Regions from separate parts of the Bradyrhizobium sp. Kon37 genome, predicted to be linked through region 2. Evidence: predicted binding sites of a transcription regulator. Region 2 holds the regulator's gene; each other region holds the start of a gene.
The links. The regulator LexA, encoded in region 2, represses DNA repair genes until DNA is damaged. The targets are predictions, from matches to a motif close to TGTTCNNNNTGTGTTCNG.
Positions count from the first base shown of each region.

Region 1: the regulator LexA is predicted to act here: its motif matches at 1,614-1,631, upstream of AC0L3J_RS00625 (ATP-dependent Clp protease adaptor ClpS).
Region 3: the regulator LexA is predicted to act here: its motif matches at 1,575-1,592, upstream of uvrA (excinuclease ABC subunit UvrA).

Region 1 is NZ_JBVVOY010000001.1:109,281-112,556, forward strand. It holds gene AC0L3J_RS00610 (methyl-accepting chemotaxis protein) at 1-147, opposite strand, end outside; gene AC0L3J_RS00615 (enoyl-CoA hydratase) at 282-1,052, opposite strand; gene AC0L3J_RS00620 (MarR family winged helix-turn-helix transcriptional regulator) at 1,049-1,498, opposite strand; gene AC0L3J_RS00625 (ATP-dependent Clp protease adaptor ClpS) at 1,665-2,933, shown strand; gene AC0L3J_RS00630 (AAA family ATPase) at 2,857-3,276, shown strand, end outside.
Region 2 is NZ_JBVVOY010000029.1:21,229-24,504, reverse strand. It holds gene AC0L3J_RS32670 (molybdopterin molybdotransferase MoeA) at 1-895, shown strand, start outside; gene lexA (transcriptional repressor LexA) at 1,071-1,772, shown strand; gene AC0L3J_RS32660 (hypothetical protein) at 2,268-2,702, shown strand; gene AC0L3J_RS32655 (GAF domain-containing protein) at 2,924-3,276, shown strand, end outside.
Region 3 is NZ_JBVVOY010000016.1:121,698-124,973, reverse strand. It holds gene uvrA (excinuclease ABC subunit UvrA) at 1-1,479, opposite strand, end outside; gene AC0L3J_RS26015 (outer membrane protein) at 1,761-2,450, opposite strand; gene AC0L3J_RS26010 (single-stranded DNA-binding protein) at 3,185-3,276, shown strand, end outside.

The sequences.
Region 1 (3,276 bases), on a different contig from region 2:
GGCGGCAAGCCGCGCGGTCTCGAGGCTGTCGCTGTAGCGGCCGAACGCTCCGACCATCTGGATCGCCGTGGAGGCCAGCGCCCCCGCGGCCAGCAGGGCCATCAAGGTCAGGAGAAGCGAACTTACCGATTTCTTAAACATTGCCATGGTGTCGGGGGCCTGGGTCGGGGGCCTATTCTTACGAGCGCCACCTTGCCCGCGACATGCCAATGTTCCGTTAAGGTTTTAATCGAATTGCCGTGAGTTTCCCGGCCCGACAGACCTTCCTGCAGCCCCGGATCTCACGCAACTTTCGTGAAATCCGGCAGGCGGCGCTCCGCGAACGCCGTGAAGGCCTCGCGCGCCTCGGCGGTGCGCAGGCGCAGTCCGAACTGCTCGCCTTCGGCATTCATCTGCGCGACCAGCGCCTCGCCATTGCGCATCAATTTCTTGGTGGCGGTGAGCGCGCCGGCCGGCTGACGGGCAAGACGCTGCGCCAGCGCAAGCGCTTCGGCATCGAGCTTGTCGAGCGGCACCACGCGGTTGGCGAGCCCCCATTCCAGCGCGGACTTGGCCGGCACGGTCTCGCCCAGCGCGAACATCTCGTAGGCCCGCGCGTAGCCGATGCGCGCCGGCATCAGCAGGCTGGAGGCGGCTTCCGGCACCAGCGCAAGGCTGACGAAGGGCGTCGACAATTGCGCGTTGTCGGCAAGTACGACGAGGTCGCAATGCAGCAGCATCGTGGTGCCGACGCCGACGGCGCGGCCCTGCACCGCCGCAACCAAGGGCCGGGTGCAGCGCGCCAGCGACTGGATGAAGCGCACGACGTTGCGGCTTCCTTCCGACTTGCCCGCTGCGACCGCGGCGAATTCGCCAACGTCGTTGCCGGCAGTGAACATATCGCCTTCACCGCGGATCAGGATCACACGGGCCGACGCATCGGACTCGGCGGATTCGATGGCATCGGCGAGCTTGCCGTACATCGCATCCGTCAGCGCGTTCTTCTTGTCGGGGCGCGCCAGCGTGAGCGTGAGAATTCCGCCGTTGTGCTCAATCCGGACTTGGTCAGTCATTCGTTCGCTCCTCTTGGGAATTTATCCTGAATGCTCGTCAGCCAGCGCGCGACGATATCGATCTCCGCGCTGGTGAATCCTTCCGTCAACGCCGCGTTGACCTGTGCCGCGTTGGCCTTTGCCTGGGCGAGCGCCGCACGGCCCTTCGGCGTCAGCCAGACGCGCCAGGCGCGACCATCCTCGTGATCCGCGCGCCGCTCAACCAGTTTAGCCGCCGCCGTACGGTCGACCAGCCCCGAGATGCCGGCCGGCCCCATGTCGAGCGCCGCGCCGGCCTCGCCCATCAGGACGCCGTCCTGCTTGCCGAGGATGAACAGCAGGCCCGCTTGCGCCGGCGTGACCTCGCTCGAAGGCTGCGCCGCCATCCAGCGCTGCACGCGCCGTTGGGCCACGCTCAACAGGTAGATCAGCCGATGATGCCCCGCGCCGGCTTTTTTATTTCGCATACGAAATAGATAATTGAAGCGGATCAGATTGTCAAAGGACGGCGGCGAGGCCGATGACCCTGCCCGTCGATCGCAATTTATCGCGTCCGTCCCGCTTGACGGCCGTTCCTTTTTATGTTCCCTATTCGTTCTATTCAATCATAGATTGTCCCGGAGACCTTTCGTGATGAACAGTATGCGTGGCGAGAACCAGCCGACCCAGCTCGTAATTCATAATGACGATGATACGCCGGACCAGTTCGTGATGGATCTGCTTCGGCAGGTTTTCGGCAAATCAGACCGTGAAGCGACCGCGCTCATCACCCAGATCGAGCAGAAGGAAAAAGCGGTTTGCGGACCTTACCCGCAATCGGTTGCCGCAGCCCTTTTCAAATCTGCGCAACAATCCATCGAATTGGCCGGCCACCAACTGCAGGTCACGCTAGAGGCGGTCAAGACTCCTTGCGAACTCTGTGGCAAGCCGGAGGGACAGACCGACGTGCGTATCGGCGACCGAACGGTCTGGCTGTGCAGCGACTGCATGCGTGCGGCGGATGAACCCTCGAACGAACAAGAGGAAGATTTCGACTTTGCTTGCGATGTTCTCGATTGGCACCTTGCCAGCACCGCGCGCAGCAAACTCGTGACCACGATCCGCCAATTTCCCGGCCACATGCGGGTCGATCTTCAAGCCGCGGTCGACCGGCTCTTCAGCAAGGCCATCCGGCTGGTGGGACTGAACGAGGAGCAGCGCTACGAAACGCTGTCGATTCCACGACTGCTCAAGGAGGGCCGCTATGCGATCGCGATTGCCCCGCTGCAATATTCCGACGTCGATGTCGGCGAGAAGAGCCCGGTCAAGTGTCTGGATAACGGACTATGGCTGTGTGAGCAGGATCATCTCCGCTATGCGGTTTTGCTCTGCGCACACCGCGAATACAGTCGCGAGCCCGGAATTCGGATCGAGATCCTGGTGCCTTCAGGTTCCGCAGGCGCGGCTCTGGTCCAGCAATGCTTCAATGAATTGGAAGAAGCCGTACAGGCTGCGCGGACCTATCGCGGCAAGATCCTGTCGCTCGATGCCGACTCCGACTATCGCGGTCGCTCGCGCGGCATCACGGTGCATCGCTTGCCGCAGGTCGCGCGCGACGAGGTGATCCTGCCGGAGCAGACCCTGCGGCTGCTCGATCGCAACGTTCTGACCTTCGTCAACACCCGAGACCAATTGCGCCGGCTGGGTCAATCGACACGCAAAGGCATCTTGCTGTACGGGCCGCCGGGCACTGGCAAGACCCACGATCCGCTATCTCGCAACGCATTTGCCCGGGCATACGACGCTGATCATCACGGCCGAGCAGATCGGTCTGCTCGGCGCCTATATGAGCCTGGCACGGCTGCTCCAGCCGTCGATGGTGGTGATCGAGGATGTCGATCTCATCGCCCGCGACCGCGATGACATGGGGCCGTGTGAGGAATCCATGCTGAACAAGCTGCTCAATGAGATGGACGGGCTGAAGGAAGATGCCGACATCCTGTTCGTCCTGACCACCAACCGGCCGGAGGACCTCGAAGGAGCTCTCGCGGGGCGCCCCGGCCGCATCGATCAAGCCATCGAAGTGCCGCTGCCCGACGAGACCGGCCGCGGCAAGCTGGTCCGTCTCTACGGCAGGGGATTGCCGCTTGAGGGGGCAGTGATCGCAGAGGCTGCCCGGCGCAGCGAGGGCACGAGCTGCGCCTTCATTAAGGAGCTGATGCGGCGGCTAGCGCAAGGAAGCATCGCACGGGACGGCGGCAACACC
Region 2 (3,276 bases):
CGTCGTGATCCAGGAGGACACGGTCGCCGCCGGCAAGCGTATCACGATCAAAGAAGCCGCCATCGCCGGACGGCACATCCGCGCCGCCGGCGTCGATTTCCGCGAGGGCGACGTGCTCCTGCGCAAGGGAAGTCGTCTCACCGAGCGCGACCTCGCGCTCGCCGCCGGGATGAACCATCCGCACCTTGCCGTTTTCAGGCGTCCGAGGGTCGCGATTCTCGCCACCGGCGACGAGCTGGTGATGCCGGGCACCACGCCCGGCCACGGCCAGATCGTCTACTCCAACGGCTACGCCCTGCACGCGCTCGCCCGCAGCGAGGGCGCCGAGACCATCGACCTTGGTATTGCCGCCGACACGCTGGAGGCGACCACCGCCGGCATCCGCCGCGCCCGCGAGAGCGGCGCCGACATCCTGATCACGACCGGCGGCGCATCGGTCGGCGACCACGATCTGGTCCAGCAGGCACTGAGGGAGGAAGGCATCGCACTGGCGTTCTGGAAGATCGCGATGCGGCCAGGCAAGCCGATGATGCACGGGCGGCTCGGCGCAATGGGGGTGATCGGCCTGCCGGGCAATCCCGTGTCGTCCTACGTGTGCGCTTTCCTGTTCATGGTGCCGCTGATTCGCGCCCTGTCGGGCCGTTCGGTGATTCACCATCGCCGTGAACGCGCCGTGCTCGGCCGCGAAATCGGCGCCAACGACCAGCGCGAGGACTATCTGCGCGCGCATCTGGAGGAGCGTGACGATGGCACGCGCGTCGTTCTTCCCGTCAATCATCAGGACTCTTCGCTGCTTGCGAATCTCGCTGCAGCACAGGTACTTCTCGTGCGCGCACCGTTCGCGCCGAAGGCCGAGGCCGGCACGGCTTGCGAAGTGTTGCGGCTCCCCGTCTGAGCGTCCCGCAATGCGCGTTCCGCGAACTTTGCTCTGTTCACGGTAAATTAAGCAGTTGCGGAACATGTATCGAACATATAGTGTCCGTTCATGATTTGTTTCGAGTATGTAGCGGCTTATTGCCGAACTCTGCGTCTCGGAATCGGACGACATCAACCGGGGGACTTTGGTCGAGATGTTAACGCGCAAACAATACGAGCTTCTGCGGTTCATCAGTGAACGTCTGAAGGAAAGCGGCGTGCCGCCCTCCTTCGACGAGATGAAGGATGCGCTCGATCTGCGCTCGAAGTCGGGCATCCATCGCCTGATCACGGCGCTCGAGGAGCGTGGCTTCATCCGACGCCTGCCCAACCGCGCCCGTGCGATTGAAGTCATCAAGCTGCCGGAGCTCCAGGCAGCCGCCGGCAGCCGCCGCGGCTTCACGCCGAGCGTCATCGAGGGCAATCTCGGCAAGGTGCGTGCGAGCTCCAGCCTGCCCGCGGACGACGGCGAACGTCCCGTCGCGGTGCCGGTGATGGGCCGCATCGCGGCCGGCACGCCGATCGAGGCGTTGCAGACCCGCAGCCATACGATCAGCGTGCCGCCCGACATGCTCGGCTCGGGCGAGCATTACGCGCTCGAAGTGCGCGGTGATTCCATGGTCGAGGCCGGCATCCTCGACGGCGACATGGCGCTGATCCAGCGCAACGAGAGCGCCGATACAGGCGACATCGTGGTGGCGCTGATCGACGACGAGGAAGCGACGCTGAAGCGCTTCCGCCGCCGCGGCGCCTCGATCGCGCTCGAGCCCGCCAACGCAGCCTATGAGGTCCGCATCCTGCCGCCCAACCGGGTGAAGATTCAAGGCAAGCTGATCGGGCTTTACCGGAAGTACTGATACCGGGAGTCCTTGATACCGGGAGTCCTTAATATCGGGAGTACTTCATACCGGAGGTGCCTGGCGCCTCGCGCGCTTCCTACCGGCATCGCCGGTCAGCGATTGGAGCGGATCATCGTCGTCTCCGGCTGGGTAGTCTTTCTGGTTCTGCACAGACTATCCGGCCCCTCCTTCGGCGCTGGCTCCTCGCGACGCCCACGAAACAGCACCGCTTCAAACGGCACCGCTTCGCGGCTCGAGTGTTCGAGGAAACACCATCCAGCGATCAAGCTCGACCGTTGCAGTTAAGCCGGCGATATTCGCGCACGCGCCTCCCGAATGCATCGCAACTCGCTTTGTTCCTATTGAATTCGGGAAAGATAATGTGATCGCGGCTCCCGGAAACCAGCCGCAGATTTGCCCACAACCAAGCAGAGCGTTCATGCTTCAACTCTGATAGAGGCCTGCGCCTCGATTAAGAGACGCGGGTTGCTATCCCAGCATGAGGAGCACCCGATGTGTGACTACAGCCTGCATGCCGTCGCGTCGCGCCCCGCCGAAGTCGGCGAGACGATCGTCACGACAAGCTTCCGCGGCACCTCGACGCGCGGCTTCGCCTCGGCAGCCGATCCGTCTGTTGCCGTCTGCCTGCTGCCGGGAACGGAGCTCGCCTTCGCCGACGACGTTCGCTACGACAATCGCTGGATCTGGACGCGCACCATCAATTCCCGCGTGGGCAAGTTCGGCAAGATCGACCCGCACGTTCCCGACCGCCATCATGATGCGATCGAATTCCCGGACGGCAAATACGTGCTGGTGACGCAGCTCGTCGAAGGCCAGCGCGCGACCGTTCTGCAACTGCCGGTGACTCAGTCGGTCACCGAGCGCGAGCACAAGGCGCAGATTACCGCCGACCGGCAGCCGACCGTCAGGCACCTGCCGATCGGCTGACACAGCCGCCTCCGGCTACGAGGTCGGGGGTCAGGATTGAATTGCCATCGCCGGCCGTGGCCGGCGAGATGGTACGGCTTGCGTCCGCGAAATCCAATCGGATGGACCAAGCCCGCACCTCTCCGCCGCACGAAGTTTGAGCCGCCCTGCCTGAATTTTGAACGTCCGCTTCGCAGCCAAATGACCGATGCTGTCAGGGCTTGAGACGGCGGACACGCTCGATGAAAACCTTCCTTCGCGTCGTTGAACTCTGGGTGCCCGATCGGACGCGCACGCGGCTGGAGTTTGGTGGCGGTCTCTGTGGCGAAGGGCTGTCCGCGTTCAAGGCCGTCAGCGAAGAGCTGCACTTCGGATATGACGAGGGACTTCCGGGCAAGGCCTGGGCCGTGGGCCACCCCGTGATCCTCACCAAATTCGCCAACTCCTATTTCAAACGGACCGATCAGGCGCTCGCGGCCGGCCTCACCTGCGGCGTCGCGGTGCCGGTGTTTGCGGGTGAATTCCTGCAAGCCGTCATGGTGCTGTTCTGCGGCGAGGACGAAGCGCATGTCGGGGCGATCGAGCTCTGGCACAA
Region 3 (3,276 bases), on a different contig from region 2:
GATCTCGTTCTGCTGGGTGTTCAGCGCCTCCGGCACGGTCTCGAACCACGCGCCGGCGCCCTTCACCGACATCTCGGAGATGTCGCCGATATGCTTGCCGCCGATCTTGACGCAGAGCGCCTCGGGCTTGAGCCGAAAGCCGTGGCACGCCTCGCAGGGCACGTCGTGGAAATACTTCGCCAGCTCCTCGCGCGCCCACTCGCTCTCGGTCTCGCGATAGCGGCGGTTGATGTTGGTGATGACGCCCTCGAACGGCTTCTTGGTGTCGTAGGAGCGGACGCCGTCCTCGTAGGAGAACTTGATCTCGTCCTCGCCGGAGCCATGGAGGATCGCGTTCTGCGTCTTCTTGGGCAGATCCTTCCACTTGGTGGTCAGCGTGAACTTGTAGTGCTTGCCGAGCGCAGTCAGCGTCTGAATGTAATAGGGCGACGAGGACTTGGCCCAGGGCGCGATCGCGCCCTTGCCGATGGCGAGCTCCTTGTCGGGGATGACGAGGTCTTCGTCGACATGCTGCTCGACGCCGAGGCCGCCGCAGGCGGGGCAGGCGCCATAGGGATTGTTGAACGAGAACAGTCGCGGCTCGATCTCGGGGATGGTGAAGCCGGAGACCGGGCAGGCGAACTTTTCCGAGAACAGCATGCGCTCGGGTCCGCTTTTGTCGTGGATCTTCGCCGTCTTCTTTTTCTCCTCCGCGGGTGCTGCTGCAGCCGGCGCGTCCGCGAATTCGATCACGGCGAGGCCCTCGGCGAGCTTCAGCGCGGTCTCGAAACTTTCGGCGAGGCGCTGGCCGATGTCCGGGCGCACCACGATGCGGTCGACGACGACGTCGATGTCGTGCGGAAATTTCTTGTCGAGAACAGGGGCTTCCGCGAGCTCATGGAAGGCGCCGTCGATCTTGACGCGCTGAAAGCCCTTCTTGAGCCATTCGGCGAGCTCTTTGCGGTACTCGCCCTTGCGGCCACGCACGACCGGCGCGAGCAGATAGAGGCGCGAGCCCTCGGGCAGCGCCAGCACGCGGTCGACCATCTGCGAGACGGTCTGGCTCTCGATCGGCAGGCCGGTGGCGGGCGAATAGGGCACGCCGACGCGCGCCCACAGCAGGCGCATGTAGTCGTAGATTTCGGTCACCGTGCCGACGGTGGAGCGCGGGTTCTTCGACGTCGTCTTCTGCTCGATCGAGATCGCCGGCGACAGGCCGTCGATCTGGTCGACGTCTGGCTTCTGCATCATCTCCAGGAACTGGCGGGCATAGGCCGACAGCGATTCGACGTAGCGGCGCTGGCCCTCGGCGTAGATGGTGTCGAACGCGAGCGAGGATTTGCCGGAGCCTGACAGCCCCGTGAACACCACCAGCTTGTCGCGGGGAATCTCGACGTCGACGTTCTTGAGGTTGTGCTCGCGCGCGCCACGGATCGTAATTGCGCGCAGGTTTGATCCCACGTTCTGTTGTTGGCGCTTCGCCTTGATCACTTCATCCATCCTGGTGGTCCTCAGGGAATCCAAAAGCGCGCGATCGCGCCAACTGAACAGGCGCGCTTCGCCCGGAACCGGGATCGGCGCCGATGGGTATGCGAGTGAACGTAGGAAGAACGGGGACGGATTTCCAGTGGGACTTGCGAATCGTCAACCGATTGTTGGCGCGCTGGCGGCATCTGGCAGGAGCAGGGCTCGGGAAACTGCAGGAACGGCCGGTCAAACAAAAAGGCCGGCGCAAGGCCGGCCTTTCGTAACGCGGATGGCGTTGGAGCTAAGTACTGAACTCAGTACTTGGCGACCACCGGGCCGCCGAAGTGATAGTTCACGCCGACCTGCACGGTGTGAAACTCGAGCGTGCCGGTGGGCAGGGCGCCCGAGAAGTAGGTCTCGCCGCCGAGGCTGCGAAAGAGGTACTCGCCCTTGACCGACCACTGCGGAGCGAAGAACGCTTCGACGCCCGCACCGACGGTCCAGCCGGAGTGCCACTTGCTGTCGGAAACGGTCACGCCGAGCGCGCTGATGCTGAGCTTGTTGTCGATCCAGGCGTAACCACCGGTGCCGTAGAACAGGACGTTGTTGACGGCGTAGCCGATGCGGCCGCGCACGGTGCCCATCGCATCGGTCTTCGAGCTGAGGGTGGTGCTGACGAGGCCGAAGCCGGGGACGGCAACGGGGCCGGTGACCGACGCGCTGACGTCAGCCCAGGCGCCATCGGCCTCGATGCCGAACACGACATTGCCGGTCTGCCAGTTGTAGCCGGCGGTACCGCCGACGAAGCCGCCCTTCATCTTCGGGTCGGTCGAGGAATTTTCCCAGGCGCCGCCACCGACGATACCGAGGTAGAAGCCGGTCCAGTTGTAGACCGAAGCCATGGCCACCGGAGCCTTGGTGTAGGGGCGCGCCGCCAGATCAGCGGCCGAGGCCGGGGCAGCGAGAGCGAACAAACAGGCCGAAGCCAACAAAACCTTTTTCATTTTCAACTAATCCCAGTCCCAGTTTCTGATTGTGCCTTCCACGATAGGGAAGTGCATCGGACTCACTTGCCCAACTGAGGCCGTACTTACACCATTGAAGCCGCAAGTTGTGTCACTGGAAAGCCACAGCGGCCTGAAAATGGTGCAATTACTGACCTTTGGTTCCCCCATGGGAACAGCAATGGAAAAGGCCGGCGCGAGGCCGGCCTTGCTTTGATGGATCTCAATTCGATCAGTATTTCGCGATCACCGGACCGCGCCAGCGATAGTTCAAGCGGACGAGGCCCATGTCGCATCCCGGCGAATCCGGTCGCTGCCGAATGCCGCCCCCTCGGGCGTTGTGAAGCCGATCGTGCGGTCGCCGAGGAAGATGTGGCGGCAAAGTCCGTCCTCCGAAATGCAACAAGAACGGGGGCAGGACGAGTTCCCGTAACTTACTGAATGTTAAGTTCTTTCCATCGTTTTCGGGAACCTACAAAGGTTCCCGTCGCTGCGCGCATTCCCGCACTACATTGGCCGATCGACGCCACACATCGATGCGGTCGTTTCGCCAAGAACAAATCTGGAACGAACGGGAGGTCGATGCTATATGTGGGGATAACCGGAGGGGTGACGGACTGATCGTCGTCCGCAAGCGTTCGGCGAGCGTATAGGGTCGCCTCAACAGGCACGGCGGAACGCGGGGAGCGGACCGGCCTTCTTGAATTCAGTGGCATTCGGAGCGGAGAGCGGAGATGGCGGGAAGCGTCAACAAGGTCATTCTGGTTGGAAATCTCGGCAAGGATCCTGAAATCCGCCGCACCCAGGACGGGCGGCCGATCGCCAA